DNA from 2 places in the Janthinobacterium sp. PLB04 genome. Region 1 is predicted to be linked to the other one. Evidence: predicted binding sites of a transcription regulator. Region 1 holds the regulator's gene; the other holds the start of a gene.

Region 1 (4,418 bases):
GAATTCGTCTACCTGGCCCGTCCCGACTCCGTCATCGACGGTGCCTCCGTGTACGCCACGCGCCTGAAAATGGGCGAGTACCTGGCCGAGAAGATCCGCGCCGAATTGCCAGGCGTGCATATCGACGTGGTCATGCCGATTCCCGATTCCTCGCGTCCGGCCGCCATCCAGCTGGCCATGGCGCTGAACATCGAGTACCGCGAAGGCTTCATCAAGAATCGCTACATCGGCCGCACCTTCATCATGCCGGGCCAGGCGGCGCGCAAAAAATCCGTGCGCCAGAAGCTCAACGCAATCCCGTCCGAATTCAAGGACAAGGTCGTGCTGCTGGTCGACGATTCCATCGTGCGCGGCACCACCAGCCGTGAAATCGTGCAGATGGCGCGCGAAGCGGGCGCGACGAAAGTTATCTTCGCCTCGGCTGCGCCGCCGGTGATCTACCCGAACGTGTACGGCATCGACATGCCGACGCGCGACGAACTGATCGCCTATGGCCGCACGACGGAAGAAGTGTGCCGCGAAATCACGGCCGACTACCTCGTGTACCAGGATATCGGCGCGCTCAAGCAGGCCATCGCCGATGTCAACCCGGCCCTGACCAACTTCGAAGCGTCGTGCTTCGATGGCGTGTACGTGACGGGCGACGTGTCGCAGGAATACCTGGACCGCCTGGAATATGCGCGCCACCATCCGAAGGCGGCAGCGCCCGAAGATACGCCGCGTTCCCAGCTGAACCTGAACCTGGCGACAACAGAAGCGTAATTATCTTGCCCGGCTAGCGCCGGGCTTTTTTTGCTCCGCGATCATGAACGATAAAAAAAACTACGGCTTTACCACCACCATCCTGCATAACGACCGCCGCAAGGGCATCGAGCACGGTTCCCTGCACAAGCCCGTGCATACTTCCGTTGCCTTCGGCTACGGCGATGCGCGCCAGCTCGCTTCCGTATTCCAGGGCAAGGAGCCCGGCTTCCGCTACGGCCGCCAGGGCAATCCGACCGTCTCCGCGCTGGAAGACAAGGTCAACAAGATGGAAGACGGCGTCGCCACGCTGTGCTTCGCCACCGGCATGGGCGCCATCGGCGCCGTGGTGCAGGCGCTCTTGCGCGCTGGCGACCATGTCGTGTCGTCGGCCTTTTTGTTTGGCAACACCAACAGCCTGTGGCAAACGGTGACGGGGCAGGGCGTCGCCGTGTCGTTCGTCGACGCCACGGACGTGGCCAACGTGGCCGCCGCCATCACGCCGCAAACGCGCATCGTGTTTGTCGAAACCATCGCCAATCCGCGCACGCAAATCGCCGACCTGGCGAAGATCGGCGCGTTGTGCAAGGAGCGCGGCATTTTGTACATCGTCGACAACACGATGACGACGCCTTACCTGTTCCGCCCGAAAGCCGTGGGCGCGGGCCTGGTGGTCAATGCGCTGACAAAATCCATCGGCGGCCACGGCAATGCCCTGGGCGGCAGTTTGACGGACACGGGCGTGTTCGACTGGACGCAGTATCCGAACATTTTCGACAATTACAAGAAGGCGGCGCCGGCGCAGTGGGGCATCGCGCAAATCCGCGCCAAGGCCTTGCGCGATTTCGGCGCCTCCCTGGGGCCGGAGGCGGCGCACCATATCGCCGTCGGCGCGGAAACCATGGCCTTGCGCATGGACCGCACCTGCTCGAACGCCCTGGCGCTGGCCACCATGCTGGCCGCCGACCCGCGGGTAGCGGCCGTGCATTACCCGGGCTTGGCCGCGCATCCGCAGCACGCGCTGGCGACGGATTTGTTCCGCAGCTATGGCTCGCTGTTCAGCTTTGAGCTGAAGGATGGCATCGATTGCTTCGATTTCCTCAATCGTCTCAATCTTGCCATTCCAGCGAGCAATCTCGGCGACACGCGCACCCTGGTCATTCCCGTCGCCCACACGATCTTTTACGAGATGGGCGCTGAGCGTCGCGCCAGCATGGGCATCGCCGAATCCCTGATCCGCGTGTCCGTCGGTATCGAGGATGAGGCGGACTTGCTCGAGGATTTCCGTAGCGCCCTGGACGCATAAAACGCCTGGGCAATAAAAAAAGGGCCGCAACAGTCATGCTGTTGCGGCCCTTTTTACATGCGGAGGTTCAATGCCAGCTGCGCATCAAGCCTACCGCCAAACCTTCCAGGGCGAATTCATCTTCCGGCGATACGGTGATGACCTTGAAGTCGGGGTTTTCCGGCAGCAATTCGATGACGGAACCCGTTTTCTTGTAGCGCTTGACGGTGACTTCGTCGCCGATGCGGGCGACGACGATCTGGCCATTCTTGGCGCTATCGACCTTCTTGACGGCCAGTAAATCGCCATCCATGATGCCGGCGTCGCGCATGGACCAGCCGCGCACCTTCAGCAGGAAGTCGGGCTTGGCAGAAAACAGGGCGGGGTCCACGTTGTAGCTCGCTTCCAGGTTTTCCTGTGCCAGGATGGGCGAGCCTGCCGCCACCCGGCCGATCAGGGGCAGCGACATCAGCAGCGCTGCCGGCACTTTCGATGGCAGGGCTTCAGCGGCCGCGCCGATCAGGCGGATACCACGCGAGGTGCCGGGAGAAATCTCGATCGCGCCCTTGCGGGCCAGGGCCTGCAAATGCTCTTCGGCCGCGTTGGCCGATTTGAAACCCAGTTCATTGGCGATTTCGGCACGGGTGGGAGGAAAGCCCGTGTTTTCAATCGCATCCTTGATCAGGTTCAGGATTTGTTCTTGTCGTGCTGTCAGCTTGATCATGAGCGGTGGGTGCATACTAAAATGCTGTCTATATGAACAGTCTGTATTTTTGTACAGTATCGCCCACTATGCAAGGGGATTTCCGTGTTTTAGGCGAATTTCGCAATAAATACTTGTCCAGGGGCGGAAAGCACGGTGGCGCGCGGGCTTTTCGGGGGCTGGTGGAAGGAATGATTGAAACGTTTGCAAAAGGCGGTTATAATCTTCGGCTGACCTTCCCACACCCGTCTTGACGCCGGGGTGGGCGATTATCAATCCGACCTGAAGGAGTTTGCATGCGTCATTATGAAATAGTCTTTATCGTCCATCCGGACCAAAGCGAGCAAGTGCCCGCGATGATCGAACGCTACAAAGCCAGCGTAACCACCCGCGGCGGTTCGGTTCACCGCGTGGAAGATTGGGGCCGCCGTCAAATGGCTTACTCGATCCAAAAGCTGCCTAAAGCACACTACATCTGCCTGAACATCGAATGCGACAACGAGACCCTGGTCGAGTTGGAAACAGCATTCAAATTCAATGATGCCGTGTTGCGTCACCTGACCGTTAAAATGAAGAAAGCTGAAACAGCTCCTTCGCCGATGATGAAATCGGTACAACGCGAAGACGCGGCCAAAAGCCACCGCACCGAAGCACCAGCAGCCGCTCCAGCCGCAGCAGCAGCTTAATTCTTGACCAGGATCGTGCGCTGAACCAGCTACAAGTAACCGCCATCATTGCCGAGCGCGAAATATTGCGCTATACCCCGGCAGGGCTGCCGATTGTGAATGCAGTATTGCAACACAGTTCGCAGCAGATGGAAGCAGGGATTGCCCGTTTGACCGAGTTTGATGTTGCCGCGCTAGCCGCTGGCGAAATTTCAGGCAGGTTCAGTCAGGCAAGCTTGGGCGGGGTATATCAGTTCACGGGTTTCCTGGCCAGGAAGAGCCGCAACAGCAAGAGTTTGGTGTTTCACATCATTGATTTTAGTGCAGTCAATTCTGACTAGCGCATTTTAGATACAGGAGCCTGACATGGCATTCGGTAAAAAGTTCGACAAAAATAAGCTCAAGCTTAAAGAAAAACGCAAACAGCAAAACCCGTTGTTCAAACGCAAGAAGTTCTGCCGCTTCACCGCAGCTCACGTTGAGCAAGTCGACTACAAAGACGTCGACACGCTGAAAGACTTCGTCCAAGAAAACGGCAAGATCATGCCAGCACGCCTGACCGGTACCAAAGCGCACTACCAGCGCCAAGTTGACACCGCAATCAAGCGCGCTCGCTTCCTCGCGCTGCTGCCATACACCGATCTGCACCACGCTTAATCGGTCAGATATTCCTGGAGAAGAACTATGCAAATCATTCTGTTAGAAAAAGTTGTTAACGTCGGTAACCTCGGCGAAGTCGTCAAAGTCAAAGACGGTTACGCACGTAACTTCCTGATCCCGCAACGCCTGGCACGTCGTGCTACGGCAACCGCTGTGGCTGAATTCGAAGTCAAGCGCGCCGAACTGGAAAAAGCTGCTGCCGCCAAACTGGCCGCATCGCAAGCCCAGGGCGAAAAACTGAGCGGCCTGACCGTTCAAGTTGCTCAAAAAGCTGGTGTTGATGGCCGTCTGTTCGGTTCCGTCACCAACTTCGACATCGCTGAAGCGCTGACCAAGCAAGGTTTTGCTGTTGAAAAAGCACAAA
Region 2 (4,418 bases), 230 kb from region 1:
GTTTTGCCGCCGTCCTGCTCCTGTTGACCAGCCTGACCGTGGTGGGCATCGTGCAGATGCAAAGCGCCAGCAAGGAAACCGATGCGCTCGTCAACGTCAAGGTGCGCAACGAGCGCCTGATCGGTGAATGGACCAAGGTCATCGAGGTCAATGCGGCGCGCACGGCGGCCGCCTGGAAAGTCAGCGATCCCGAACACCAGAAGCAGTTTGAACAGGAAATGGCGGTCTCGTCTGCACGCGCCACGGAAATCCAGAACGATATCGGCAAGAGCGAACTGAGCGCGGACGAGCAGGCGCTGTACCAGGAAGTGCTGAGCACGCGCAAGGCCTACACGGAAGTGCGCAAGAATGTGTTCAAGGCCAAGAATGCGGGCGACCTGGAACTGGGTAAGCGCCTGTACGAAGGCGACATGGCCGTCAAGCGCGACATCTACCTGGCGTCGTTGAAGAAGCTGGAATTGCTGGAAGCCAAATTGCTCGATGAAACGGCCGCGCAAATCCGTTCGCGCTACGAGAATGGCCGCATGCTGTTGATCTCGCTGGGCGTGGTGGCCATCTTGCTCGGCATCGCTTGCGCCTACTGGATCACGCGCTCGATCACGCGCCCCATCACGCGAGCTGTCGAGGTGGCGGAAGCCGTTTCCGCCGGCGACCTGACCAGCCATATTGTCGTGGAAAGCCGCGATGAGACAGGGCAATTGATGCATGCGCTGAAAAACATGAACGATAAGTTGGTCAGTATCGTGGGCCAGGTGCGCGCGGGCACCGAGTCCATCAGTACGGCGTCGAGCGAAATTGCCGCCGGCAACCTGGACTTGTCGTCACGCACGGAAGAGCAGGCCAGTTCGCTGGAAGAGACGGCGTCTTCCATGGAAGAGCTGACGTCCACCGTGAAACTCAATGCGGACAATGCGCGCAGCGCCAACCAGCTGGCCATCGACGCGTCGCAGATCGCCAGCAAGGGCGGCGTGGTGGTGTCGGAAGTGGTCAGCACCATGGGCTCGATCAACGATTCCTCGCGCAAGATTGTCGACATCATCAGCGTCATCGACGCCATCGCCTTCCAGACGAATATCCTGGCCCTGAATGCGGCCGTGGAAGCGGCCAGGGCCGGCGAGCAGGGCCGTGGGTTTGCCGTCGTGGCGTCCGAGGTGCGCAACCTGGCGCAGCGTTCCAGCGCGGCGGCCAAGGAAATCAAGGGCTTGATCGACGATTCCGTGCAAAAGGTCGAGGCCGGTTCGCAGCTGGTGGACAAGGCGGGCCGTACCATGGACGAGATCGTGCAAAGCATCAGCCATGTGACGCAGATCATGAACCAGATCACCGACGCCAGCGATGAGCAGCGCGCCGGCATCGAACAAGTCAACCAGGCCATCGGCCAGATGGACCAGGTGACGCAGCAAAACGCGGCCTTGGTGGAAGAGGCGGCCGCGGCGGCCGAATCCATGCAGGAACAGGCGGCCAAGCTGGCTGACGTGGTGGGCCTGTTCAAGCTCGATGCAACGCAGCACTATGTTTCGGCCAGTGCTGGTCCGTCCATGACAGCGTCTGCGCCAGCAAAATCTGCCACTCGACCTGCACCCGCCATCCAGCCTGCCAGGCACCGCGCGCCGGCGGCAACCGTAGCCGCGCCCGCGCCGGGCAAGGCGGCGCAAGCGGAAGCTGCGCGCGCACGCGTGCCGAAGGCGCCGGTGGCGTCGGGCGCCGACGAATGGGAAGAGTTTTAAGCGCAGATTCCCCTTGGCATGGCGTGGGCGCTACAATCGCGGCTTGAAGACAGCCGCGAACCCGCTCCGCCATGACTACCCGCCGTACCTCCAGCCCGATTTCCAGCGCTATCTCCAGCCCTGCCGCTGCCTCGTCCTCCCTGGCGGAACCCGCCAAACGGGCGCGCTGCCCAGCCTGCCTGCGCGCCGCAAGCAGCTGCATCTGCCGCTGGATCGCCCCCGTTTCCCACGCGGTGGAGGTGCTGATCCTGCAGCATCCGTTGGAAATCCACAATGCCAAGGGCAGCGCCCGCTTGCTGCACCTGAGCCTGCCCAACAGCCGCATGCTGACGGGCGAGCAGTTCGCCCCGGATACGCTCGCTGAATTGCTGGACGGCAAGCACAATGTGCTGCTGTATCCGGATACGCCCGGCGACCGTTCGCTGGGCATCACGCCGCCGCCAGCGCTCGACCCCGCCGTCTTGCTTGATCCGGCCCGATTCTCGGCCCGGTTGCGGCTGGTGGTGCTGGACGCTACCTGGCGCAAGAGCCGCAAGATGCTGTATCTGAATCCCCCGTTGCAACAATTGCCGCGCCTGCCCCTGCGCGATACGCCCGCTTCCCATTACCTGATCCGCAAGGCGCACGCCCCAGACCAGTTATCGACCCTGGAGGCGACGTGCTATGCCCTGATGCAGTTGGAGCAGGACGCGGACCGCTTCGTTCCCCTGATCGCGGCATTTGACGGTTTTGTCGCGCAGCAGTTGAGTTATGTCATGCCGCATGGTGAAAAAGCGTGAAACGGCATTACGCCAGCCCTTGATCTTGTCCGCGTAGCGGCATAGTATACTGTACGTATATACAGTTGATGGGGCCGTTCATGAAAGCAATCATTCCAGAGCACGATGACAGCTTCGCCGGGCAAGCCATGTTGCCGCCGCAATCGCTGAAAGCCCGGAAGGGGCGCGGTGCAGTCTCCAACTTGCAAGGGCGCTACGAGGTGCACGCGCGCGCCGGTTTCGATGACGGCTGGAGCGTGGGAGGCCTGGATGAGGAGGCTGGAGAGGCGGCGGCGCCGGGCTGGAAGACGCAGGTCAGCGACGAGCAGGCGCGCACCATCCTCACGCGCAATGCTTCGCCCGATTTGCCGTTCAATGTCTCGCTGAATCCATACCGGGGCTGCGAACATGGCTGCATCTATTGCTTTGCCCGCCCCACGCACAGTTATCTGGGGCTATCGCCGGGCCTGGACTTCGAAAGCCGCATCTACGCCAAGGTGAACGCCCCCGAACTCTTGCGGCGCGAACTGGCCAAGCCATCCTATGTGACCGAACCGATCGCCGTGGGCGTGAACACCGATGCGTATCAGCCGTGCGAACGCGAACGGCAGCTGACGCGGCGCGTGCTGGAAGTGCTGCACGAATGCGACCACCCCGTGGCGCTGATCACGAAATCGTCGCTGATCGAGCGTGATATCGACATTCTGGCTCCCATGGCGGCCCGGCGCCTGGCCGCCGTGGCCGTCACTGTCACCACGCTCGACCCGGCCATCGCGCGCACCCTGGAACCGCGCGCTGCCGCCCCGGCGCGACGCTTGCGCACGATCCGCACCCTGACGGAGGCGGGCATCCCCGTGGGCGTGAGCATCGCGCCCATCATCCCGTTCGTGACGGAACCGGAAATCGAGCAGTTGCTCGAAGCCGTGCGCGACGCGGGCGCCATCCACGCCCATTATGTGGTGCTGCGTCTGCCGTGGGAAGTGAGCCCCCTGTTCCAGCAATGGCTGGAAGCGCACTTCCCCGAACGGGCCCAGCGCGTGATGAACCGGGTGCGCGAAATGCGTGGTGGCAAGGATTACGACAGCGCGTTCGGCGCGCGCATGCGGGGCGAAGGCGTATGGGCCGACCTCATCCGCCAGCGCTTTGAAAAAGCCGTGCACCGGCTGGGCTTGCATGGCAAGGGCGGCCGCTTCAAGCAGCTCGATTGCACGCAGTTCCGCCGCCCGCTGGTGGTGCCGCCGCTGGGCGCGAAAGTGAAAAATGGCAATGCGGGGCAGCTGGATTTGTTTTAAGTTAAGTCATTCTCGCCGCCGAGAATGCAGTTGCGCGCTCACGAGCTGAAAGGCGGGCGACGCTGACCTGCGGCCGGGGGATTGCCGCAGGTCGCCGGGAGCGGCGCGCCATCGTCCGGGCATCTTGAGGCAGGGTCTTGCCCGGGCACCGCAGGGTGCCGCGGTACTGCCGTGCGGTGCTATGTTGGGGCACTATCCTGCCGCGTTATCCTGTGTCTGTGTCTGTGTCTGTGTCTGCATCTGTGCCAGATGTTGTTCGATGGCAAAGACATGGGGGTCGCTCTTGCCCAGTTCGCGCAGGGCGCTGGCCAGGTGCAGCAGGTATTCGCTGTTCGGGCCGCTGGGGCCGTTTGAACGGGCGATCTGGCGCGCGATGTCCAGTTCCGGGGCGGCACCGAGGAAGGCGGCGTTTTCCTCGTTGGCGATGTACACCAGGCCTTCGACCTTGCTGCCATCGTCGAAGGTGATGTCGGTGGCTAAACGCAGGTAGCCGTTCTTTTCTCGGTGGTCGAGGTGGGCGAAGACTTCGGGCGTGATCAGGTAAGCCATGCCATCGCACACGGCGCCTGCCTGCGGCACGATGGTGGCGACCCGGCCCGGCGCCATCGGCGTGCCCCGGTGGTCGTGCGAACCTTGCCAGA

What was found. Region 1 encodes LexA, which represses DNA repair genes until DNA is damaged. Its sites were predicted from a motif close to ACTGTATNNNNATACAGT; they were not measured.
Region 2: LSO07_RS21575 (PA0069 family radical SAM protein) is a predicted target of LexA. The motif match lies at 2,555-2,572, and genes of this name have one in related genera.

What each region holds. Positions count from the first base shown of each region.
Region 1 covers NZ_CP088968.1:5,109,968-5,114,385, reverse strand. The annotation lists gene purF (amidophosphoribosyltransferase) at 1-762, shown strand, start outside; gene LSO07_RS22585 (cystathionine gamma-synthase family protein) at 806-2,047, shown strand; gene lexA (transcriptional repressor LexA) at 2,115-2,750, opposite strand; gene rpsF (30S ribosomal protein S6) at 3,026-3,415, shown strand; gene priB (primosomal replication protein N) at 3,436-3,735, shown strand; gene rpsR (30S ribosomal protein S18) at 3,761-4,051, shown strand; gene rplI (50S ribosomal protein L9) at 4,079-4,418, shown strand, end outside.
Region 2 covers NZ_CP088968.1:4,881,397-4,885,814, reverse strand. The annotation lists gene LSO07_RS21585 (methyl-accepting chemotaxis protein) at 1-1,727, shown strand, start outside; gene LSO07_RS21580 (tRNA-uridine aminocarboxypropyltransferase) at 1,799-2,506, shown strand; gene LSO07_RS21575 (PA0069 family radical SAM protein) at 2,635-3,777, shown strand; gene LSO07_RS21570 (gamma-glutamylcyclotransferase) at 3,970-4,418, opposite strand, start outside.